Regions from separate parts of the Exiguobacterium sp. SL-10 genome, predicted to be linked through region 3. Evidence: predicted binding sites of a transcription regulator. Region 3 holds the regulator's gene; each other region holds the start of a gene.
The links. The regulator Rex, encoded in region 3, represses fermentation and respiration genes when NADH is low (regulators of the CRP and FNR family bind a similar motif). The targets are predictions, from matches to a motif close to TTGTGAAATATTTCACAA.

Region 1 (3,140 bases), on a different contig from region 3:
GGGCGGACCGGGATCGTGCCATCATACATACATTGACCGGACTAGAAGTCTGGCGAGAGGCAAACACCGTGGCCGTCACGCTCGCTCTCGATTTGGAAATCGATACCCTCCCGCTCATCCGTTCAGCATGGAAAGCAGGAAAATCGGTGTTCGTGCCGAAAGTTACGAAACAGGGACTCACGTTCCATGAAATTCATTCGTTCGAAGACCTTGAGCCGGGTGTCATGGGTATTTTAGAACCGACGACGTCCGCGACGACGCGGGCAATCGATGTATGTATTGTCCCGGGACGCGTCTTTGAACGGTCCGGGTATCGGATTGGTTGGGGTGGTGGCTATTACGATCGTTTTTTAGCGTCGTACGAAGGCGTCACCGTCTCGTTGGCCTATGATGTCCAACTGCTCGATGAGGTTCCGATCGAGCCACACGACATTCCTGTCGAATTTATCGTGACGGAAAGGGAAACGATTCTATGCTCGCAATCTTCCTTGTAACTTGCCTGGTAGCTTTTGCCGGCTATCGTCTGCGTTCCTTGACCCGCTCCGGTGCCGTCTTGACGGTCGTGACGGGTACGGTCATCGGGTACGGCTTTGGTTGGTTCGGGCTCTATTTACTCGGTGTCTTCTTTTCAACATCATCGCTCGCCTCGAAATACCGTTCTCGCGACAAAGAACCGGTCGATGAGATTGTTGAGAAATCTGGCCCTCGTGACTTTGTGCAAGTTCTCGCCAACGGTGGCGTCGGAATGGCGACAGCGCTCGGTATGATTCTTGTTCCGAGCGATGCCTGGCTGTTCGCGTATATCGCTTCGATTGCGGCAGCGACGAGCGATACGTGGGGCTCTGAGTTTGGAGTCCTCGCCAAACAAAAACCACGCTCCGTCTTGACGTTCCGTGAAGTCGAGCCGGGAACGAGCGGTGGGGTGTCTTTGTTCGGGACGTTCATGTCGATTGCTGGGGCGACGTTGATCATCGGCGCGTCGCTACCGTTCATCGATATCAGCTTGGCGTTCGCCGGATTGTTGATTGCACTCGGCCTGACAGGGAGCGTCGTCGATACACTCCTTGGCGCGACGGTCCAACGCAAGTTTCGATGCCAAGTGTGTGGCAAGCTGACCGAGAAGAAAGTCCATCATCACGAGCCGACGTCATACGTGTCAGGCTGGCGCTTTCTTGGCAATGATGCCGTCAATATATTGGCGATTGCCTCGGCCGCGGCGATTAGTTTCCTCTTGCTGCGATGAGGGTAGTACAGTCAGTGAAGATGTTTCAAATGAATGTGAATATTGTCACAATATTGCCAAAGTGAAAACGGTTTCCTTAGTAGTGAGTGTTTGTGAATGATGTTACAATCTTTATGTAACAGACAAAACAAAAACATGAAACAGATTGTTCGAAGGGTGGAGAATCAATATGGAAACATTAAATCATGCAAAAGTAACACGCGTCGCGCTTGTCGGGGCCGGAGCGGTCGGTGCTAGCTTTGCGTACCAGTTGACGACAGCTAGTCTTTGTGAGGAACTCGTCATTATCGATATCAACAAAGCAAAAGCCGAAGGGGAAGCAATGGATTTGAACCATGGGGTCTCATTCGCCTCATCACCGATGCGGGTATGGGCAGGGGAGTACACGGACTGTGGTGCAGCAGATATCGTCGTCATCACTGCTGGAGCTCCGCAAAAACCAGGTGAAACACGGCTTGATCTCGTCGAGAAGAACGCGAAAATCATGAAATCGATGATCGGGGACATCATGGCGTCTGGTTTCGACGGCATCATCATCATCGCATCGAACCCGGTCGACATCATGACACACTTGGCTTGGAAATACTCAGGTCTACCGAAACACCGTGTCTTCGGTTCAGGAACGGTGCTTGATACGTCACGTCTTCGTTATATGCTCGGAGATTACTTTAACGTCGATCCACGTAACTGCCATGCCTACATCATGGGTGAGCATGGTGACACCGAGTTCGCGGCCTGGAGCAACGCCCGTATTTACGGGAAATCGGTTGAACAATTGCTTGAAGAGAACGACGAGTACACATGGGAAGACCTCGAAGATATTTACGTCAACGTCCGTGACGCGGCTTACCATATCATCGAGCGCAAAGGCGCGACATACTACGCCATCGGTCTCGGTCTGCTCCGTCTCGTTAAAGCCGTGCTCCGCAACGAGAACACATTGTTGACGGTCGGCGCACACTTAGATGGTGAATACGGCTTGAACGACATCCACATCGGTGTACCGGCGATTATTAACCGTCAAGGTGTCCGTCAAGTCGTGGAGATCGAGTTGTCAGAAGAAGAGAAACAGAAGATGCATCATTCAGCAGAAGTGTTGTTGAAAACGATGCAACCTGTCTTATAAGAACGACTTGTCGTTCGCTCATGACCGTAGCCGGCTCTTGCCGCTACGGTTTTTTGGTCATCCCGCTTTTCTTGACACGTTAGATAGAGGCTCTCTTTTGTCGGCAACGGTATATTGCTTTAAAATGAAAATAAAGAAGGAGGTGACCATTGATGACTGAACCGGCTTGTTTTTGGGAGGATGTGTATCGTGAAGTCGAAGCAGGAGGCCGAATTGAGGGCGTCTTAGAACCTTCGCGCGCACTTTTATTGTTCGACACGAAAGCGGGGGACGTCTATCACCTCTATATACGGACGGATCAGGCGTGGGCGAACCATGTCGCCATAGACATCGAGGCGGCCATGAACTCGTTTCGTTTGGCCCGCATCGGTCGTGAGAAGCTGAACGTCCACATATACGGCGACCCGCTCGTCGATGAAGAGCGGCTATCGTCGCTCAAGTTCCCGATTGCAGCGAAAGTGAAACTCGAGATGAGGCCATGCGCAGAAGCAGAAATATCGTATCGACCACGTGCCGTCGCCCTCGACCAACAGCGGAAGAACGAACTGAAGCAACGGTTCGCCTTTGGGAAACCACAGTTCGTCTATGGCCTTATGCTCGTGACGTTCTTAGTCATGTGGTTTGCCGAATCGATTGGTTCGACGCTCGATCCGAATACGCTCATTCGCTTTGGGGCGAAAGTCAATCCGCTCATCGACGCAGGGGAGTGGTGGCGCCTGGTCACACCAATGTTTCTTCATATTGGGTGGTTCCATTTCGCGATCAATATGT
Region 2 (3,140 bases), on a different contig from region 3:
ACACCTTGCTTCCGATCGGACGTTATCCGATTGCCGTCCTTGAGGTGAACATGGACCCGATGCTGATTGACGTGAATGTTCACCCGACGAAACGAGAAGTGCGGCTCTCGAAAGAGAAAGAGTTATGCCAATTGATTCGTGAGACGGTCCAACTGACGCTCCGGGAACAACGTTTGATCCCGTCGGTCAAACCGAAAGAACGACCGGCGCCCCGGACCGAACAAGAACGACTTGATTTCACGGTCGAACGCACCCCTGTTATGGTCGAACGCAACTCCGTCGCGGATGAACCGCCAACGTGGAACTATCCGATTCCGCGTGAACCGGTCACGTCACCGAGTCGTTGGTCGCCGACCCCGCTCATTAACGAGAAGACTGAACCGACAGCTCCAATCGTCGAATCGGAGGAAATCGAGACAGCGGGAGAGCGACTTCCACAGCTTGACGTCATCGGTCAATTGCACGCAAGTTATATCGTCTGTGGAGCCGAGGATGGGATGTATGTGATCGACCAACACGCGGCCCAGGAACGGATCAAATACGAATTGTTCTATGAACAGCTCGGTAATCCGGACAAGGAGTATCAATTGTTGTTACTGCCGCTCACGCTCGAGTTCACGCAAGAAGAGACGCTCGCCATCGAGGAAGTCTCTCCGCTCTTAAAAGAAGCAGGCCTCGAGTTGGAGCCGTTCGGCGGCAACACGTTCCTCGTCCGGGAGATCCCGACATGGTATCCGCAACACGATTTAGAAGGGACGGTCCGTGATTTGATCGAGATGGCGATTCGGGATCGCGCCATTGACATTGCCAAATATCGAGAAGACGCCTCGATTTTAATGGCGTGCAAACGATCTATCAAAGCGAACCATCCACTCAACCACGACATGATGCGACAATTGCTACACGATCTCAATCGGACGACGTCTCCATACACGTGCCCGCACGGTCGTCCGATTTTGGTGAAGTGGAGCACATATGAACTTGAAAAGCTCTTCAAACGCGTCATGTGACATGCCTGTAATCTTTTTTTAATCTCCTGTTACGTTTATGGATAGGTGCCTCTGGGAACAATATACACATGTCACTCAACACATCGAGGTTGAGAGGTGGCTTTTTCACTGCCTCACCCTCAAGATGTAGACATGATCGATAAACCAGTAGGGGGAAAAGATTATGGCAGACACGCTTAAAGTAACGAAACGAGAATTACGACCACGTTCGGTCCGGGCAAACTTACGTAAAGAAGGAAAAGTGTTAGGTGTCGTTTACGGCTACAAAGTTGAAAGCACACCGGTCGCATTCGAAGAGATGGCACTACGTAAAATTCTTCGTGAACACGGCGACAATGCTTTGATCGAACTCAATATCGATGGTAAAAAAGTGAACACGCTCGTTCACGGGACAGAAGTCGACCCGTTTACGAACGAATACAAGCACGTCGAATTTATGGCAGTGAAGATGGACGAAGCGACAGAAGTCGAAGCGGACGTCACGCTCGTCGGCGATGCAAAAGGTGCTAAAGAAGGCGGCTACTTGGCGCAGACGCTCTACAAAGTAACGGTCTCAGCGACACCAGCCAACATTCCGGAGCGCATCGAACTTGATGTTTCTGAACTCGGCATCGGTGACTCGCTCACAGTGGCCGACATTCCAGCGAACAAAGATTACGAAATCGTATCTGAAGGTGATCTTCAAATCGCATCGGTGAATGAACCGGTTGCGGTCGAAGAAGAGGAAGAAGCGACAGAAGGCGAAGCTACTGCGTCAGAACAGTCAGCTGAAGAGTCTGAAGAAGCCTCTGAAAACAAAGAATAATCGTTTTGAACGACCCTTTGCGAAGGGTCGTTTTTTTGTGGTCACAAATCCGACAAATGTAAACGATTACGATGTGAAAAATGTATCAACATATGGAAGGGACGATTGCAATTTAATCGATTCGGGCTTATATTGTTAATGATTTCACATATTTGTTCTTATTATAATGGTTTCATTCAAACAGAAAGAAGGGTTTGTGACATGGCATCAATGGAAATCCATGCACTCGAATCGTTGCGGAAAAAAGCGCAGGCTTCTTCGCAAATGATTCATTATCGACCAATGGAATACTTTTTACGGGCAATGCTCGCGGGGATCTTTATCGGATTCGCTTCAATTTTCACATTGAAAGTCGTCAACGGGATGTATTTGATCGACTCCCCGTTCACAACACTTATTGGTGGGTTCTCTTTCGGAATCGCCCTCGTCATGATCATCTACGGCGGAGCCGAGTTGTTCACAGGGAACACGATGTATTTCACGACGTCGACGTTGCGCGGCTATACGACGCTCAGCGACACGATGCTCGTCTGGTTGCTCTGTTTTGTCGGGAACGCCCTCGGCGGCATCTTGTTCGCTTTGTTGCTCGCTCCGACCGGTGTCATCCAAGAACTAGGGATGAACAACTGGTTGTTCGCGGTCGTCGAAAGCAAGATGCACCATACGACGGTCGAGATTTTCTTCCGTGCCATCTTCTGTAACTGGATGGTTTGTCTCGCCATCTTCTTACCAAAACAGATGAAAAATGAGTTCGCGCAAATCTTCTCGATGATTTTCCTCGTTGCCGTCTTCTTCGCGTCTGGTTTTGATCACGTCATCGCCAACTTCGTCTTGTTCGCGCTCACACTCGTCGTCCCACACCCTGAGGCGATCAGCTTTGCAGGCGCGATTCACAACTTGATTCCGGCTACGTTCGGGAATATCATCGGCGGCGCCTTGTTCATGGGTGCGATCTATACGTGGTTGAACGCGAAAGGATTGCGGGAAGCTCAGGAAACAGAAGAAAAGGAAGAAGTTGAATTAAAAATTGTGAAACCGGCCAAATAATGGTGAGTAGGTTTATCTCAAGGAACAGTCGAGTCCCAAACTAGGGCTCGACTGTTTTTGCGAATATCTCACAGTCAACGCTCACAATTTCGACTTCGCATTTTAACGGTGAAACGTGACATAATCTATATATAGAACATAAGAGAGTTAAAAACTCTTTTATAATCAATATATAGTGAGGTGATGCGGAGTGAATATGCTCCAGCTTTATGAAGATGTCTGTGTTCTCCCAGATCAAGATCTCGTACAAGAGAACGCCAACGTCGACGGGAAATCAC
Region 3 (3,140 bases):
CGCTCAACACGTCGTTCCCGCTTTGGCGTTTGATCGAGAAGGAGAGGACGGCACTGCGCTCGTCACCGTCCGGCGCTTCCATCCGGTCGACTTTCTCGAGACGCTTGCGGACACTCTGCGCCCGTTTCGTCGTCGTCGCCCGGGCGATGTTGCGTTGGATGAAGTCCTGCATCTTGGCGATTTCTTCTTGTTGCGACTCGAACTGCTTCTTCTCTTGTTCGTAGATGGCGGCTTTCTGTTCGAGGTACTTCGTATAGTTCCCGACGAAGCGGCGGCTTCGATGGCGTGACAGCTCATAGACGACCGAGACGACGCGGTCGAGGAAGTAGCGGTCGTGGGAGACGATAAGAACGGCGCCTTTATAGCCGCTCAAATACTTCTCGAGCCAACCGAGCGTCTCGATGTCCAAATGGTTCGTCGGCTCATCTAAGATGAGCAGGTCAGGACTTTGGAGCAGCATCTTCGCGAGTGCGAGACGTGTCCGTTGTCCGCCGGAGAGCGTATCGATGCGGCGTTCGAAGTCGTCCGGATAGAAACGCATCCCGTGAAGGACGGAGCGGATCGTCGCCTCATATTGATAACCACCGCGGTCTTTAAACGTATGCTGTTCTTCATCGTAAGACGACAGGAGGCGCTCATAAGCGGCCGGGTCGTTCAAGATGCGCTCCGAACCCATGTCTTGTTCCATGCGGCGCAGCGTTTTTTCTTGTTCGATCAAATCAGTGAAGACGGTCAGCATCTCATTCCACATCGTCTCATTCGACTCTAACCCTGAGTCTTGGGCGAGATAGCCGATGGTGACATCTTTTGGCTTCATGATATCGCCTGAGTCGTAATTGTATTCCCCGGCGATGACTTTGAGCAGTGTCGACTTACCGGCGCCGTTGCGGCCGACGAGGGCGACGCGTTCGCCTTCTTGAATTTCTAGTTTGACGTTCTCTAAAATCGGCTCGACGCCGAATGATTTCGATAAGTTATTGACTTGCAGTAGGATCAAATGAAAAAACCCCTTTCTCTCTATTTAGTATACTTTATTTCTTCCCCATTTCAGGTATATTCATTGAGTGGTCATGTGAATTCGTTTACAATCAAGGTGTATGACATTAGATTCGTTTGAAACGCGTCGTAAAAAGGAGGCTCTTTCCGTTGAGTCAAAACGAACCAAAGATTCCGCAAGCGACAGCCAAACGGTTGCCACTATACTATCGGTTTATCCAAAGCCTACATTCGTCAGGAAAACAGCGTGTCTCTTCTGCTGAACTGAGCGAGGCGGTCAAGGTCGATTCGGCCACGATCCGTCGCGATTTCTCGTACTTCGGTGCGCTCGGTAAAAAGGGATATGGCTATAACGTACAGTATCTGTTAGACTTTTTCCGTAAGACACTGAATCAGGACGAGATTACGAACGTCGCCTTGGTCGGGGTTGGTCATCTCGGGACAGCTTTCGTCAACTATAACTTCCTTAAAAACAATAACACACATATCGTCGTCGGGTTCGACGCAGACGAGACAAAAGTCGGCACGACGATGTCCGGTGTCCCGATTCATCACGTCGATGAGATGGAACAGATCATGAAGCAAAACAAGATTGACGTCGCCATTTTGACGGTGCCGTCTGCCTATGCACAGCCTGTCGCGGATGACTTGGTCCGCTTCGGCATCAAAGGCATCTTGAACTTCACGCCGGCCAGGCTTACTGTGCCGGATACGGTCCGCGTCCATCATATCGACTTGTCGATCGAACTCCAGTCGCTCATTTACTTTATGCAACACTATCCATCTGCTGAGGGGGTCCATCAATAATGGAATTACTATCATCGTTGCTCGTCGTCGGTATTCCTGGGGGAGCAAGTATCTTCATTATCGCCATCGTCGCGCTCATCATCTTCGGGCCGAAGAAATTGCCTGAATTCGGACGCGCCGCCGGACAGACGCTCCGTGAGTTCAAAAATGCCACGAGTGGTATGATGAACGAACATGACGAGAAAGACAAGAAAGAAATTGAGAAGAAAGAGCAGTAAACGATGAGCCATCAACCTGATCAAGAACGGGCACTGTCCGACCACTTGACAGAGCTGCGGAGACGACTGATGCTGTCGGCATTTGTCGTCTTTGCCTTCTTTTTGATCGCTTTGCCGAGTGTCAAATACGTGCTCGCTTATCTGCAGGCGGACCTCGTCGAACGAGGACTCGAGTTGAACGCCTTTGGGGTCGCGGACCCGCTCATGATTTATTTGAACTTGGCGCTCGTCATCGGTCTCGTCGCGGCTGGTCCGTTTCTACTGTATCAACTGTGGGCGTTTGTCGCACCTGGTCTGCATCCGAACGAGCGGAAAGCGACGCTTGCTTACATTCCAATCATTTCGGTTTTATTCCTCTTCGGTTTGGCGTTCGCCTATTATTGGTTGTTCCCGCTCGTCCTCGATATCTCGACGGACCTCGGGCAAGACCTCGGTCTGACACAAATCATCGGGGCGTCGAACTACTTCACATTCTTGTTGCAACTGACCATCCCATTCGGACTGTTATTCCAGTTACCGGTCGTGACGATGTTTTTGACGCGCATCGGTGTCGTGACGCCGTATTTCCTCTCGAAAATCCGGAAGTACGCCTACTTCGCCTTGTTCGTCGTCGCAGCGTTTATCACGCCGCCGGATTTGACGTCGCACCTCATGGTGTCACTGCCGCTCTTCTTCTTGTACGAGATCAGCTTGTCGATCTCACGCGTGACGTACCGGGGTGTGCTTCGACGTGAGAAAGAGGCGCAAGTGAAAGAACAGATGGATTTGATGAAACAGATGAATGAGAAGTGAACACTACGTCGTGCGACGTGGTGTTTTTTTGTGATTTTAGGGCTATTCAATTTTAAGAAAACGACTTAAAATTAGGAGGGTTAAATCAAAAAATGGATTATTTTTGAAAGTTATGCATTCATAAACAGAAATGAGGAGAGTAATGAAGAAATGGTTATGGAGCATGCTCGTGGTGCTCGTCATGATGGTAGCACCGGGAGTCGAAGTCCGAGCAGAGGATTATGCCAAACCGGAAAGTATTCCGTCAGGAGAAGTCGTAGGAGATAGTGGGTATGTGTGGCGTTCGGGAGATCCGGAGACGCTTGTTCACATCAAGACCGGTGAGGA
Region 4 (3,140 bases), on a different contig from region 3:
CGATGCCTGCTGCTTTGAAGGCAGTCTGGACGGCATGGAACGCTTCTGGTTCCGCATAGACGATCACCGTCTCATCTTCTTCGATGACATCACGGACGTCGAGGTCATGCTCCATCATGAGTTCGAGTACGTCGTCAGCAGACATGCCGTTGACACCGATGACGGCCGTCGCGTCGAACATGTAAGCGACCGACCCGCTGACACCCATGTTGCCGCCGTTTTTACCGAAAGCGGCGCGGACTTCAGACGCCGTCCGGTTGACGTTGTTCGTGAGCGTGTCCACGATGAGCATCGAGCCGTTCGGTCCGAACCCTTCATAGCGGAGCTCGTCGAAGTTCTCTTCGTCGCCGCCCTTCGCTTTGTCGATGGCGCGGTCGATGATGGCGCGCGGGACGTTGTACGTCTTCGCTCGTTCGACGACGAACTTGAGCGCTTGGTTTGATTCTGGATCTGGTTCCCCTTGACGGGCGACTACGTAGATTTCACGGCCGAACTTCGCATAGATGCGACTCGTATTGGCGTCTTTTGACGCTTTTTTCTCTTTAATGTTGTTCCATTTACGACCCATTACATGTCATCTCTCTTTCCATTGTTCGATTGATTCATCCTCGATTATATAAGAAGACGTGGATGTTGACGAGCAAAAATCATCCCTCGCTCTTGTCCATCTTCTCGACGATCTCCGTCAATGTCTTCAAGCTGTCAATCAATCGATCCGTCTCTTCCTCGTCTAAAAAAGCGAGGCGGTCCTCGAACAAGCGTCGAAACGAGTCGCGACGCTCGCGAAGAACAAGCTCACCTTTGTCTGTCAACTGGTTCCAGATGACACGACGGTCGCGTTCGTCCGGCACGCGGGTGATGTACCCCTCATCGACGAGCTTCGTGATGAGCGGCGTCACGTTCGGCGGGGCGATCGAAAGCGTCTCGCTGATGTGTCCGTTCGTCACGGCGCCTTCATCTTCAATCAACATGAGCAGATGAAAGTGGGAAAAGTTCAAGTTTGGGATTTGCGGGAGGTCGGAACGGCGTAACAACTTCCTGCGGATTAATGGGATCAGTTTTACGAACTGATCGGCTGCGTCTTGTCTCGGCATAGTCAGTCACTTCCTAATTAGGTTCTTTCCTCATTATACACGACCGAGGGCCGGGTGGACGACCAATCCATTTCGAGTGACAAATTGCACAAGAGAAACGACATTGGCTCGTCATATATAATGTAAGCGTTTACATAGAGAGGGCGACATATTTTCATGAAAACGCATACGATTTTACTGAGCGTCTAATCAAAAAGCAAGACCTATCCTCATTCTTCAAAAAAATATTGTGAAAGAGTTCACATTGTTGTCACGCACAAATGACCGAAAACGTTGTATTCTATGAATGTGAAGGAAAGCACAAACTCTTATCAAACGAACGGCTCGTACCCAGTGCTTCCCATCAAGTCAGCAGTATAAGCTCTCATTCATGAGGAGGAACCTAACATGGCAGTTAAAGAGAAAGCAGTAGTGGAAACATCAGCAGAACAGATGGTCGACACGCTCGTCACACGAGCACACACGGCGCTCGAGACATTAATGACGTTTGATCAAGAGAAAATCGATGCAATCGTTCAAGCGATGGCGCTCGCAGGACTCGAGCAGCACGTTGCACTTGCAAAACATGCATATGAAGAAACAGGTCGTGGTGTATTTGAAGATAAGATGATCAAAAACATCTTCGCGACAGAATATATTTATAACTCACTTCGTGGTGAGAAGACGGTCGGTGTCATCGAAGATGATGAGCAGAACGGTATCACATACATCGCCGAGCCGGTCGGTGTCGTCGCCGGGGTCACACCGGTCACAAACCCGACATCAACGACGATGTTCAAAGCGATCATCGCCATCAAAACACGTAACCCGATCATCTTCGGTTTCCACCCGTCGGCACAACAGTGTTCAAGTGAAGCGGCCCGCATCCTTCGTGACGCAGCCATCGAAGCCGGTGCACCGGAACATTTAATCCAATGGGTTGAAAAACCGTCACTCGACGCAACGAAAGCACTGATGAACCACCCAGGAGTCGCTATGGTCCTCGCAACAGGCGGTGCGGCGATGGTCAAATCAGCCTATTCGACTGGTAAACCGGCCCTCGGTGTCGGTCCTGGTAACGTCCCAGCCTACATCGACAAGACAGCAAAAGTAAAACGTGCCATCTCGGACGTCATCTTGTCGAAAACGTTCGATAACGGGATGATCTGTGCATCTGAACAAGCGATTATCGTCGACCAAGAAGTTTACGAAGAAGTGAAAGCCGAAATGACGGCGCTCGGTTGCTACTTCTGCTCACCAGAAGAGAAAGCAAAACTCGAGACACTCGTCATTAAAACAGACACGTGTGCGGTCAACCCTGAAATCGTCGGGAAGCCGGCAGCCTGGATTGCTGAGAAAGCTGGACTTACAGTTCCAGCCGATACGAAAATCTTGATTGCCGAACTCGAGACGGTCGGTGCGACGGAGTTGCTCTCACATGAGAAACTCAGCCCGGTGCTCGGAGCTTATAAAGTTCAATCACGTGAAGAAGGATTCGCCATCGCTGAGAAGATGCTTGAAATCGGCGGTCTCGGACATACAGCTGCGATTCACTCGACAGATGACGACGCGATTCTCGCATTCGGACTCCGGATGAAAGCTTGCCGGATCATCGTCAACTCGCCAACGGCACACGGCGGAATCGGTGACCTCTATAACGAAATGACACCATCACTCACACTCGGTTGTGGGTCGTACGGTAAAAACTCCGTCTCTGAGAACGTGACGGCGAAACATCTACTCAACGTGAAAAAGGTGGCGAGACGTCGCGTGAACATGCAATGGTTTAAAGTCCCTGAAAAGATTTACTTTGAGAAAAACTCGGTCCAATACCTTCAATCGCTCACATCGAAAAAACGGGCGATGATCGTCACGGACGAAATGATGGTCAAACTCGGATTTGCCGATAAAGTCGTCAAAAACTTGCCGGCTGGTGTCGAGTACCGCATCTTCGACCAAGTCGAGCCAGACCCATCGGTTGAGACGGTCATGCGTGGTGCCGAAGCGATGCGTCACTTCCAACCAGACATGATTATCGCACTCGGTGGTGGATCACCGATGGATGCC

Region 1: EVJ33_RS09780 (L-lactate dehydrogenase) is a predicted target of Rex. The motif match lies at 1,277-1,294, and genes of this name have one in related genera.
Region 2: EVJ33_RS02665 (formate/nitrite transporter family protein) is a predicted target of Rex. The motif match lies at 1,948-1,965, and genes of this name have one in related genera.
Region 4: adhE (bifunctional acetaldehyde-CoA/alcohol dehydrogenase) is a predicted target of Rex. The motif match lies at 1,322-1,339, and genes of this name have one in related genera.

Annotation. Positions count from the first base shown of each region.
Region 1 is NZ_SJUP01000007.1:115,136-118,275, reverse strand. Features, by position in the region: gene EVJ33_RS09790 (5-formyltetrahydrofolate cyclo-ligase) at 1-494, shown strand, start outside; gene EVJ33_RS09785 (DUF92 domain-containing protein) at 473-1,243, shown strand; gene EVJ33_RS09780 (L-lactate dehydrogenase) at 1,413-2,369, shown strand; gene EVJ33_RS09775 (rhomboid family intramembrane serine protease) at 2,522-3,140, shown strand, end outside.
Region 2 is NZ_SJUP01000001.1:520,950-524,089, forward strand. Features, by position in the region: gene mutL (DNA mismatch repair endonuclease MutL) at 1-1,010, shown strand, start outside; gene EVJ33_RS02660 (50S ribosomal protein L25/general stress protein Ctc) at 1,174-1,815, shown strand; gene EVJ33_RS02665 (formate/nitrite transporter family protein) at 2,026-2,862, shown strand; gene EVJ33_RS02670 (anaerobic ribonucleoside triphosphate reductase) at 3,059-3,140, shown strand, end outside.
Region 3 is NZ_SJUP01000008.1:9,173-12,312, forward strand. Features, by position in the region: gene EVJ33_RS10000 (ABC-F family ATP-binding cassette domain-containing protein) at 1-997, opposite strand, end outside; gene EVJ33_RS10005 (redox-sensing transcriptional repressor Rex) at 1,147-1,803, shown strand; gene EVJ33_RS10010 (twin-arginine translocase TatA/TatE family subunit) at 1,803-2,021, shown strand; gene tatC (twin-arginine translocase subunit TatC) at 2,025-2,813, shown strand; gene EVJ33_RS10020 (hypothetical protein) at 2,956-3,140, shown strand, end outside.
Region 4 is NZ_SJUP01000001.1:567,162-570,301, forward strand. Features, by position in the region: gene EVJ33_RS02870 (YebC/PmpR family DNA-binding transcriptional regulator) at 1-568, opposite strand, end outside; gene EVJ33_RS02875 (MarR family winged helix-turn-helix transcriptional regulator) at 648-1,094, opposite strand; gene adhE (bifunctional acetaldehyde-CoA/alcohol dehydrogenase) at 1,482-3,140, shown strand, end outside.